Regions from separate parts of the Paenibacillus sp. TY11 genome, predicted to be linked through region 4. Evidence: riboswitches for the same ligand, from Rfam matches in the RefSeq annotation. Region 4 holds a riboswitch; each other region holds the start of a gene.
What was found. Region 4 has a riboswitch for cyclic di-AMP ahead of AC6EJC_RS23630 (C40 family peptidase). Riboswitches for the same ligand answer to the same signal wherever they lie in the genome.
Positions count from the first base shown of each region.

Region 1: it holds a riboswitch for cyclic di-AMP, as region 4 does, so the genes downstream of both, AC6EJC_RS08255 (3D domain-containing protein) here and AC6EJC_RS23630 (C40 family peptidase) in region 4, are expected to answer to the same signal.
Region 2: it holds a riboswitch for cyclic di-AMP, as region 4 does, so the genes downstream of both, AC6EJC_RS04285 (hypothetical protein) here and AC6EJC_RS23630 (C40 family peptidase) in region 4, are expected to answer to the same signal.
Region 3: it holds a riboswitch for cyclic di-AMP, as region 4 does, so the genes downstream of both, AC6EJC_RS06870 (TrkH family potassium uptake protein) here and AC6EJC_RS23630 (C40 family peptidase) in region 4, are expected to answer to the same signal.

Region 1 is NZ_JCBAIQ010000006.1:136,770-138,971, forward strand. Features, by position in the region: gene AC6EJC_RS08245 (ABC transporter substrate-binding protein/permease) at 1-204, shown strand, start outside; gene AC6EJC_RS08250 (amino acid ABC transporter ATP-binding protein) at 191-913, shown strand; cyclic di-AMP (ydaO/yuaA leader) riboswitch at 1,169-1,337, shown strand; gene AC6EJC_RS08255 (3D domain-containing protein) at 1,344-2,012, shown strand.
Region 2 is NZ_JCBAIQ010000003.1:21,630-23,831, reverse strand. Features, by position in the region: gene AC6EJC_RS04290 (glutathione peroxidase) at 122-607, opposite strand; cyclic di-AMP (ydaO/yuaA leader) riboswitch at 1,073-1,245, shown strand; gene AC6EJC_RS04285 (hypothetical protein) at 1,360-1,755, shown strand; gene kdpF (K(+)-transporting ATPase subunit F) at 1,939-2,016, shown strand; gene kdpA (potassium-transporting ATPase subunit KdpA) at 2,164-2,202, shown strand, end outside.
Region 3 is NZ_JCBAIQ010000005.1:115,053-117,254, forward strand. Features, by position in the region: gene AC6EJC_RS06865 (CPBP family intramembrane glutamic endopeptidase) at 1-535, opposite strand, end outside; cyclic di-AMP (ydaO/yuaA leader) riboswitch at 798-948, shown strand; gene AC6EJC_RS06870 (TrkH family potassium uptake protein) at 1,270-2,202, shown strand, end outside.
Region 4 is NZ_JCBAIQ010000028.1:45,865-48,066, reverse strand. Features, by position in the region: gene AC6EJC_RS23635 (GNAT family N-acetyltransferase) at 1-175, opposite strand, end outside; gene AC6EJC_RS23630 (C40 family peptidase) at 479-979, opposite strand; cyclic di-AMP (ydaO/yuaA leader) riboswitch at 985-1,122, opposite strand; gene AC6EJC_RS23625 (hypothetical protein) at 1,399-2,202, opposite strand, start outside.

The sequences.
Region 1 (2,202 bases), on a different contig from region 4:
ATTACGATCATTAAAGAATCATCTATTATTTCGACCATTGGGATGGTGGATATTATGTATCAGGCCCAGGTCATTAAAAATATTACTTACGAAGGATTGAGTCCGTTCGTAATCGCCGCCGCTATTTATTTTGTAATGACATTCAGCTTATCTAAGCTGCTGGGTTTATGGGAAAGGAAGTTGAGAGCCAGTGATCACCGTTAAACAACTGCGTAAATCGTTCGGCAAGAACGAAATTTTAAAAGGCATTGATATAGACATCGCCAAAGGTGAAGTAGTCGTCATCATCGGCCCCAGCGGTTCGGGGAAAAGTACGTTTTTGCGTTGTATGAATCTGTTGGAACAGCCGACGGACGGGGAGATTTTGTTTGAGGGTGAGTCGATTACGGCCCGTGGTCATAATATTAATGCGACTAGGGAGAAAATGGGAATGGTGTTCCAGCATTTTAATCTGTTCCCGCACAAAACAGTGTTGCAGAACCTGACGCTTGCACCAACGCAGGTTAGAAGACAGTCAGGAAAGGAAGCGGAAAAAATTGCGCTGGAGCTCCTGCGTACCGTGGGGCTTGAGGATAAGAAAAATACCTATCCGAACCAGTTATCCGGCGGTCAAAAGCAACGTATTGCGATTGCGCGTGCTTTGGCCATGCAGCCGCATGTGATGTTGTTCGATGAGCCGACTTCTGCTTTGGACCCTGAAATGGTTGGAGAGGTTCTGGATGTTATGAAGAAGCTCGCCGAAGGCGGCATGACGATGGTGATCGTGACGCATGAAATGGGCTTTGCCCGCGAGGTAGGCGATCGGATCATCTTTATGGATAACGGTCAAATTGTGGAGCAAGGTACACCAGAGCAGGTTTTTGGTACTCCAAGCCATGATCGCACCCGTGATTTTCTTGCCAAGGTATTGTAAGAAAGTACTTCTATGAGCTATAAAGTAAGCCCTCCGTGGTCGATGGGGATGACCCCCGTATGACGGAGGGTTCTTCTTTTTTTGTCACCATTTCCCCATATTTTCGTAACAGATATCGTTTTCTTGATGACAAAATTGTAACAAGTATAGTATGATGTTCAAGGTCCCAACATTTTCATGCAGATAAGGTTACAAATTTGTGATATTATGCAGTGAGCCAAAACTTACCGGGACAGCATGGGGTTATGACAAACGCTGAATGCTGGGCCCAAATCATGGGAAGTGCGGGGGACGTAACAACGGCAGTCATTCCGATACGTCATAAGACGATGTGGAATATGCCTAGGGGTGAATTGCATAAGCATAGGGCTTCTCCTGAGTCCGAATCCGACAGCTAACTTCGTAGGCATAACAGAGGAGGTACATATCTTTGAAACATCTGAAACATATTGGAAAAACCATGAAATTTGCGGTGCTTGCCGCAGCTATTGCAGGGCTGGCACAGACAGCTGGAGTAGCAAATGCTGCTTCGCTTCATACTGCCAAAGAGGGTGATACCTTCTTTTTGCTTGCTCAACGTTATGGAGTACCGGTAAACGAGCTAACGAAGGCGAACCCGAATATTGCCCCCAACAACATATATGCAGGTCTACAAATTAAGGTGCCTGGCGAAAAAAGTGTGAAGGCGGCTTCGGCTTCGAAGTCACAGCTTCTTACGGAGACAGCACCAGCGAATGAGGGGCCAACGATTAAAGCATGGGGAAAAACATTCAATTACAGTAAAGTAGTTGATGTTAAAGCTACAGCGTATTCTGCCGCAGCTGATGAAAATGGCAAGTGGGGCGCGGTCGATTACTACGGCAATCCGCTTAAACTAGGCACGATTGCGGTAGACCCGAGCGTCATTCCGATGGGAACGAAAGTGCTGGTTACGGGCTATTCCCACCCCGGCCTGCCAGATCATTCTTTTGTAGCCGTCGCCCGCGATCAGGGCAGCGCCATTACAGGAAAGCGGATTGATATCTTTATTCCTGGCAACAAATCATTTGTGAACGACTTTGGCTTTCAAAATGTGAAACTGTACGTTATTAATAAATAGCATTTGCGTATATATGGTTTAATTAAACATAATATATATTATGTAAATTTAATGCCCGTATCGTACAACATATAACTGGGTCGGATTCTTATCAGTCCTATCGGTAAAAAAAGGCTGTCTTGACGAGCAGAAAACTTCTGCTGGTAAGACAGCCTTTTTACGTTAATTTAGCTTGTAGCTGAATCATAAA
Region 2 (2,202 bases), on a different contig from region 4:
CATCCTGACACGTTCTACGTGAAGGGATGCTTTTTTTGTTAAGCACTTTCGTTATATCCTCCAGCAACAGAAGCGATCGTATGGAAGACAGGCTGCTTGTTGACTTTGATAAAGTAAAATGTCAGTTTTCCTGCAAAAGCTTCTCAATATCCCCTGCCAGCTTATCCGGAGTGGTTTGCGGCGCATAACGCTTAAATACGTTACCTTCGCGTGTAATTAAGAATTTAGTGAAATTCCATTTGATCGCTTTGGAGCCTAATACCCCCGGAGCTGTTTGGGTCAGGTAGCGAAATAAGGGGTGCGCTTGATCGCCATTGACATCTGTCTTGGCGAACATCGGAAAGGTAACTCCATAATTGACTTGGCAAAACTCGGAAATCTCCTCGCTGGAACCCGGCTCTTGTTTGGCAAACTGGTTGCTGGGAAATCCCAAAATTTCGAGCCCCTGTTCATGGTACTGGTCATATAGCTCTTGTAGCGCTTTGTATTGGGGGGTTAATCCACATTTGCTGGCTGTGTTCACGATAAGCAGTACTTTCCCTTCATATGTGGATAACGGAATTTGTTTCCCTTGCAGGGTTTGTGCATCATATTCATAAACGGTCATGTTATCCCTCCTTATTCGATATTCTACAATTAAATTTTAAACAACTTAATAAGAGGTTGCAAGTTGGGATAGCTATAATAAGCGTTCGGCCACTGTAAAATCGTATTTTGTTCAAAACGGTAAATCGCGCTGCAAATGGAGCGAATTGAGGTGTTTCTTCTCATAAAAGCGGGTTCAATCGGTATTTATCTGTTACATATAGCGTATTTTCTTCCCTTTTTACAAAAAAGGGACAACAACGCCTTACCCTACGCCAATATTGACATGCCTATCATTTTCAAAAAGGGATGAAAAACAGAGATTGAAGGAGCTGTGATAAGCATAATTGCATTGTAAGCGTTATTATTAATCTTCTATGCTCTAAAGGCCGATTTATAACCCCGCAGTTGAGCTTTACAGTCTTCCTTGCGCGGGTGTATGATTCAAGACGTAATTTCAAATTAACATGAATGAAGCAACAACGAATTGTCTATAGCGCTGAATTTTGCAGTTGCAAAAGCGGGGGAACCAATCGAGACTGTACGGCTTTGGAAGTCGTGTGTCTCATGGGGTGAATTTTCCGGTCAAGTGCCAGAAATAGGGCGACTCTCACGTCCGAATCCGACAGCTAACCTCGTAAGCGTACAGGGAGAGGCAACAAACCGCCGTGTGCAGCCATGGTTTATTTTATCATGGATATGTAAGAAGCCGGAGGAAAGCCTTTTTCCTTCGGCTTCTTTTTGTTGTCTTTTATACCGGGAGAGGAGCTACTGATGGAAGGTCGGTTAATTATTGTCACTGCACCGAATGAAGCGGGCAGAAGTTTTGTGAAATTGCTCATGTTCAAAAAACTGGCGTTTGCAGTTCTCACGAATAGCGTCCAGGAGGAACGACAGCTCAAAAAAATGGGTGTGGAGCACATTGTGCGCATCAATACGATGCAAACGGGAAAATGTAATTTTCCAAAAAAAGAAATTGGTAGTGTGTATTTGTTCGAGAACAGCTTGAATCTGACTTGCCGTTTCCTGCAAATATGTCGGCCACTAACATCAGAATCGATCTATGTTATTACGCACGGCTGTAATCCACAAGGAATTTATCGGGGATTGGGAGCGGACCATGTGATCTACACATTGAATGGAGAGGTGGGTTTCCTGTTGAACGGATAAGCACTTATAACATAGCTGGTTTATGATTTTATGATGGAATAAGAATGACGATCTGAGGACCAATACGGAGGGTATGAACATGATGGATATATACATGCTGCTCTTGATGGCTGTGAGTTATGGAGTGATACTGCTGTTTGTGCGCTGGTGTGATGTGCAGACCTCTAAAGGAGGGCGAAGAGGATGACCGTTGTGCTTGGGCTCACAGCTATTGTGTTTGTGTATTTGATCTACGCACTCCTGAACCCTGAAAAGTTCTAGTCAGCTATAGGATAAAGCAGGCGGGAACAACAGATCATGAATTAAGCATCAGAGGTAGCGGGTTTTCGCAAACGTGTGCACTCGATTGATGGTCTGAATTAGGTCTGTTGTTCCAAACGCAGGAGCATTTTGAAGGAGGAATAGAGGATGGAGCTGCTGCAAATTGGAATTGTGATCGTCATATTG
Region 3 (2,202 bases), on a different contig from region 4:
TGGCTTCGAGCGTCATGCCGTCCTCAGCCACACGTACAAGCCTGTTACGTGCTTGTTCATCCGTAGAAATATCAGCCTGTGTGTAATTGGTGCTGGAGGTGATCCGTTTAAAGCTAACGACTTTCCCTGTGGATAAATCCACATGAATTTGCAGTTTGCTCTTTGCAGAGGGTTCAGGCAGATCGACCCGAAAGGTTTCGTAAGGGTAACTTTTTTTCCATGTACGGTCGTACTGTTGAAGCAGTTTTTCTCTGGATAAATAACCGTACAAATCTGTTTCGGCCTGATAGGTCACGACGGGCTTTTCTGGCTGTGATTCAGTATAGCCCAGCTCGGAGCGGGCAAAGTCCAACGCGTGTATGACCGCTTCTTGTTTGCTGATGACCTTTGCGTTCATCAATGATTCCGGATTCGGATTGCTAAGCGAGGGAATAAGCAATTGAAAGATAAAAAAGCAAATCAGGCCAATCCCGCCCAGCAAGCCTAATTTTTTGAAGTTGGCCGTGAGCACGACCGGTTTCCCGATAGGATTCATGAGTTTCCTCCTTAATCTGTAAATAAGAACATCCATTAAAGATATCATACTGCACAGGTTCCCGCCAACAGACCTGCGATATTCATGAAAATGGAGTGAAAGCACTTTAAAGTTCCAATAAAATAAGATAAGCTGTGATTAAACGACGTCCATTCGTAAAATAAAGCCAATTTCACGTTTTTTCGACGAAATCGGTTTTGTGATCTAGATATAGAAGGATTATAATCTTGAGGCAATGCCTATGAAATACAATAGGTAATGATATACATTTGAGCCGAATTTCTATGAGAAAACGGGGGAACCATGTTACTGGGGTGAATTTTACAGCCGGTCCTTAGACCGGAAGTGTAAATAGGGCATACTGTGCTGCCCGAATCCGTCAGCTAACCTCGTAGGCTGTGAGCAGGAACCAAGTCAGGCACTCGGTTTTCCGGTGTCTTTTTTTGTGCGAATAAAAGTGTATGGATTAGTTAGATCGCTTCGCTTTTTCAGAACAATTCTGCCCCCTTCGCTGCTGCCCACCATTAACACAGGGGGACCGAATAGTGCTTGACATGCATTCTTCCTGTATTCAGGGAATGCTAATTATAGTTACTTTGGTACCCTTACGATAAAATGAGTGTTTTTAAGGCGGTAACAGCGATCGGAAGATCAAATGGAACGCGTAGTGGGCTTACACCGTATTAAATCACTGTTTTTATAGTTTTAAGGATTAGGAGAGAAGTGATGAATAGATGAATCCCAATGCAAGCTGGCTTCGGCTTTCTCCACCGCAGATATTCGTTGTGGGCTTTGCCATTATCATTCTAACAGGTAGTTTATTGTTAATGCTGCCGATTTCCAATACAACAGGAAAGCCGCTTGGGTTTATAGACGCTTTGTTTACTGCCGCCTCTGCGACCTGTGTAACCGGGCTTGTCGTAAAGGATACCGGCATCTTTTTTACCACTTTTGGTCAAGTTGTCATCGTTGCGCTGATCCAGATCGGCGGTCTTGGCTTTATGACCATGGCTACCTTGATTGCACTGGTGTTCAAGCGTCGTATTTCCTTGCGGGAGCGACTCATTTTGCAGGAAGCGATGAATCAGACTTCTGTAGAGGGAATTGTCGGGTTAATCCGTAAGGTATTACTGTACTCACTGGTTATTGAAGGCGTATGCGCTACGATATTCTCGGTTCGCTGGTCCTTTGATATGCCCGTAGGCAGGGCGATTTATTTTGGAATCTGGCATGCCATCTCCATGTTTAACAATGCTGGTTTTGATTTATTCGGTGAATTTCGCAGCTTGACAGGTTATGTATATGATCCGATTGTTAATTTTACCGCAATGTTTCTGATTATTTCTGGCGGCATTGGCTTTGTAGTGATGTCAGACCTGGCAGAATATCGCAAGCGCAAGAGACTGTCCTTGCATACCAAGGTGGTACTCAGCATGACGGTCGCTATGATTGTAGTCGGCACGCTCGTGATTTTTGTATTTGAGTTTACGAATCCGAAGACTCTCGGTTCGCTTGATTGGGGTGGTAAGCTGCTGGGATCTTTATTCCAGTCCGTTACCCCCCGTACCGCAGGTGCCAATACGCTGGACATCGCAGGCTTGCGGCAGGCTACGCAGTTTTTTATCATCATACTCATGTTTATTGGGGCTTCCCCTGGCTCCACTGGA
Region 4 (2,202 bases):
CATATTGCTCTTGGCGAAGCGAGGGACTTCCAAATTCGACTTCAAGCGCCTTCATTTGTTCCCAGGGGAGCCAGCCGTATATGTTGTAGGGTGGATCATAGCGCCATTCACAGATTGTAGCCGCTTGATGCTCGTCCATCGGTACGATCCGATAGTTGGATATTGAGGCAGGCATGTTTTCTATCCTCCTTTTACAGGTACTTCAATCATTAACAACAGATTGTAGACAAGTTGCAGGGGAATGGCAAGCGTGTTTATTTCATACCCAAGTCGGGTATACATTCAATAAGAAGGATTTACTACTCATATGCTCCCCCAGCGGTGACGGTAAAACCGACGATGTTCGCTAAAATTGAAACCTTTTGAGGTGTCAGTTCGTCAGTAATGATAATAATTGCTGATGTTGTGGACATAAAAAACCGCAATTCGATTCCGGCCAGAATCAAATTGCGGCTAGGTTTAGCTTGCTGTGCGTTAGTTATTCTACGTTGTCGTCATCAGGAACATCTGAAGCTACAGAGTGGTAAGCGTCTGTGCTCATAATTCTTTTTGCACCGACATAACGGTTAGCGTAATAATTTTCGTTCAGTGAGCTAACTACTACACCACGTGAAGACGAGGAATGGGCAAATTTCCCTTCACCTACGAAGATACCCACATGGGAAATGCCTCTTCCTGTGGTGTTAAAGAACACGAGGTCCCCAGGTCTCATTTCATCGCGGGATACGGAAGATCCCATTTTGAATTGTGAACCAGATTGATGCGGCAGTTTAATTCCCAGTTTGTTGAATACATACATTGTGAAGCCGGAGCAATCGAATCCCTCGAGTGTAGTGCCTCCGCTTCTGTAGCTCGTTCCTTTGGCATCTTGGATGACCTGGTCCATCTTGGAGTCTGCAAATGCACTGCCGCCACCGAATGTAAAAGATGTAAAGGCAATGGCAAGCCCCATGGCTGCGATCGTTAGCTTCTTCTTCAAAAAAAATATACCCCTTCCATTGCCTGCGAGGTTAGCTTAAGGATTCGGTAGAAGGTTCCCCTATGACCACTCTGTTGCGAGATCAATTCACCCAAACTGGTTCCCCCGCTTCCTAGGTGCCAGGAATTAGGCTTAACTTAAGATGTGCACCTTGGAGAGCAGTATTCACGATAACGATGTTTTTGAGATAAAGGTTACAATAAAGATTACAAAGTTGTTACTATCAGTTCACTGCGATTATTGTAACAAAGACGGCTGGCTTTGGCAAATGTTTCATCGCAAAAAGTTACAAAAAAAATCTGCTCCTAATGCCCCAGGAACAGATTCTGTTAACAGTATTCAGTTATGTGCCGTTTGCACGGGTAAGCAAAAAGATTTTTCGACAGCTGGAAATGAAGTTGGAAAATATAAGGGAGGGCTTAGCCTCTACTGGAGATATAGGTATGCCATAGTCTGTACTGCGAACTGATATGCCACAGCCTGACCAGACTGGTAACAAAATGATACGATTGCTGGAGAATGAGCGCCAACATGCCAGTCCAAATCATCGCCACGGTGCCAAATAGACCGAAAACCAGCAGCACACAAGCACCGAGCAAAAGGGATATGCCGACAGCTGGGAGGAGCTGGCGAAAGAAGGCGAGCAGGGACGATAGTATGGCGTGATCGCCGACAGTACCCAGTTGCATATACAGGATGCACTGCCGAATGAACCATCCGTAAGCTATCCACCCAATGACATAGGGCAACAAATGAAGCAGGTGAGAGGAAGACTGCAGCGCTCCTGCTACAATGGGGTAGAGTCTCGGTACCACCCAAAAGGCGGGAAGCAGCAACAGTCCCAACTCGATGATGTAATACAACAGCGACGACAAGCCGTGGCGTTTCATACCCCTGAAGAAGGACAGGCTTTGCGGTTCAGTCGCATCGGTATGCAGGCTTTGATATATTCCTGCTCTAATGAAGGGAGTGATCAGAATGCGCAGTACGGTCGCCCCTAGTAGTACCCACAAATACACATGCACTTCCCGGCTGTCCATCAGGGCAATCTGGCCCTCCATCCAAAACAAGGTCTGTCCCAGCTCGTTTTGACCCTGATCAGGATAACGCAGCAGCAACGGGATAACGGCAGATTGCACCAACCGATAGAGAAATACCCCCCACAGTAGTCGGTACAGAAATAGAATGATAACGATATAAAATCGTATGCGCACAAGCGCCCA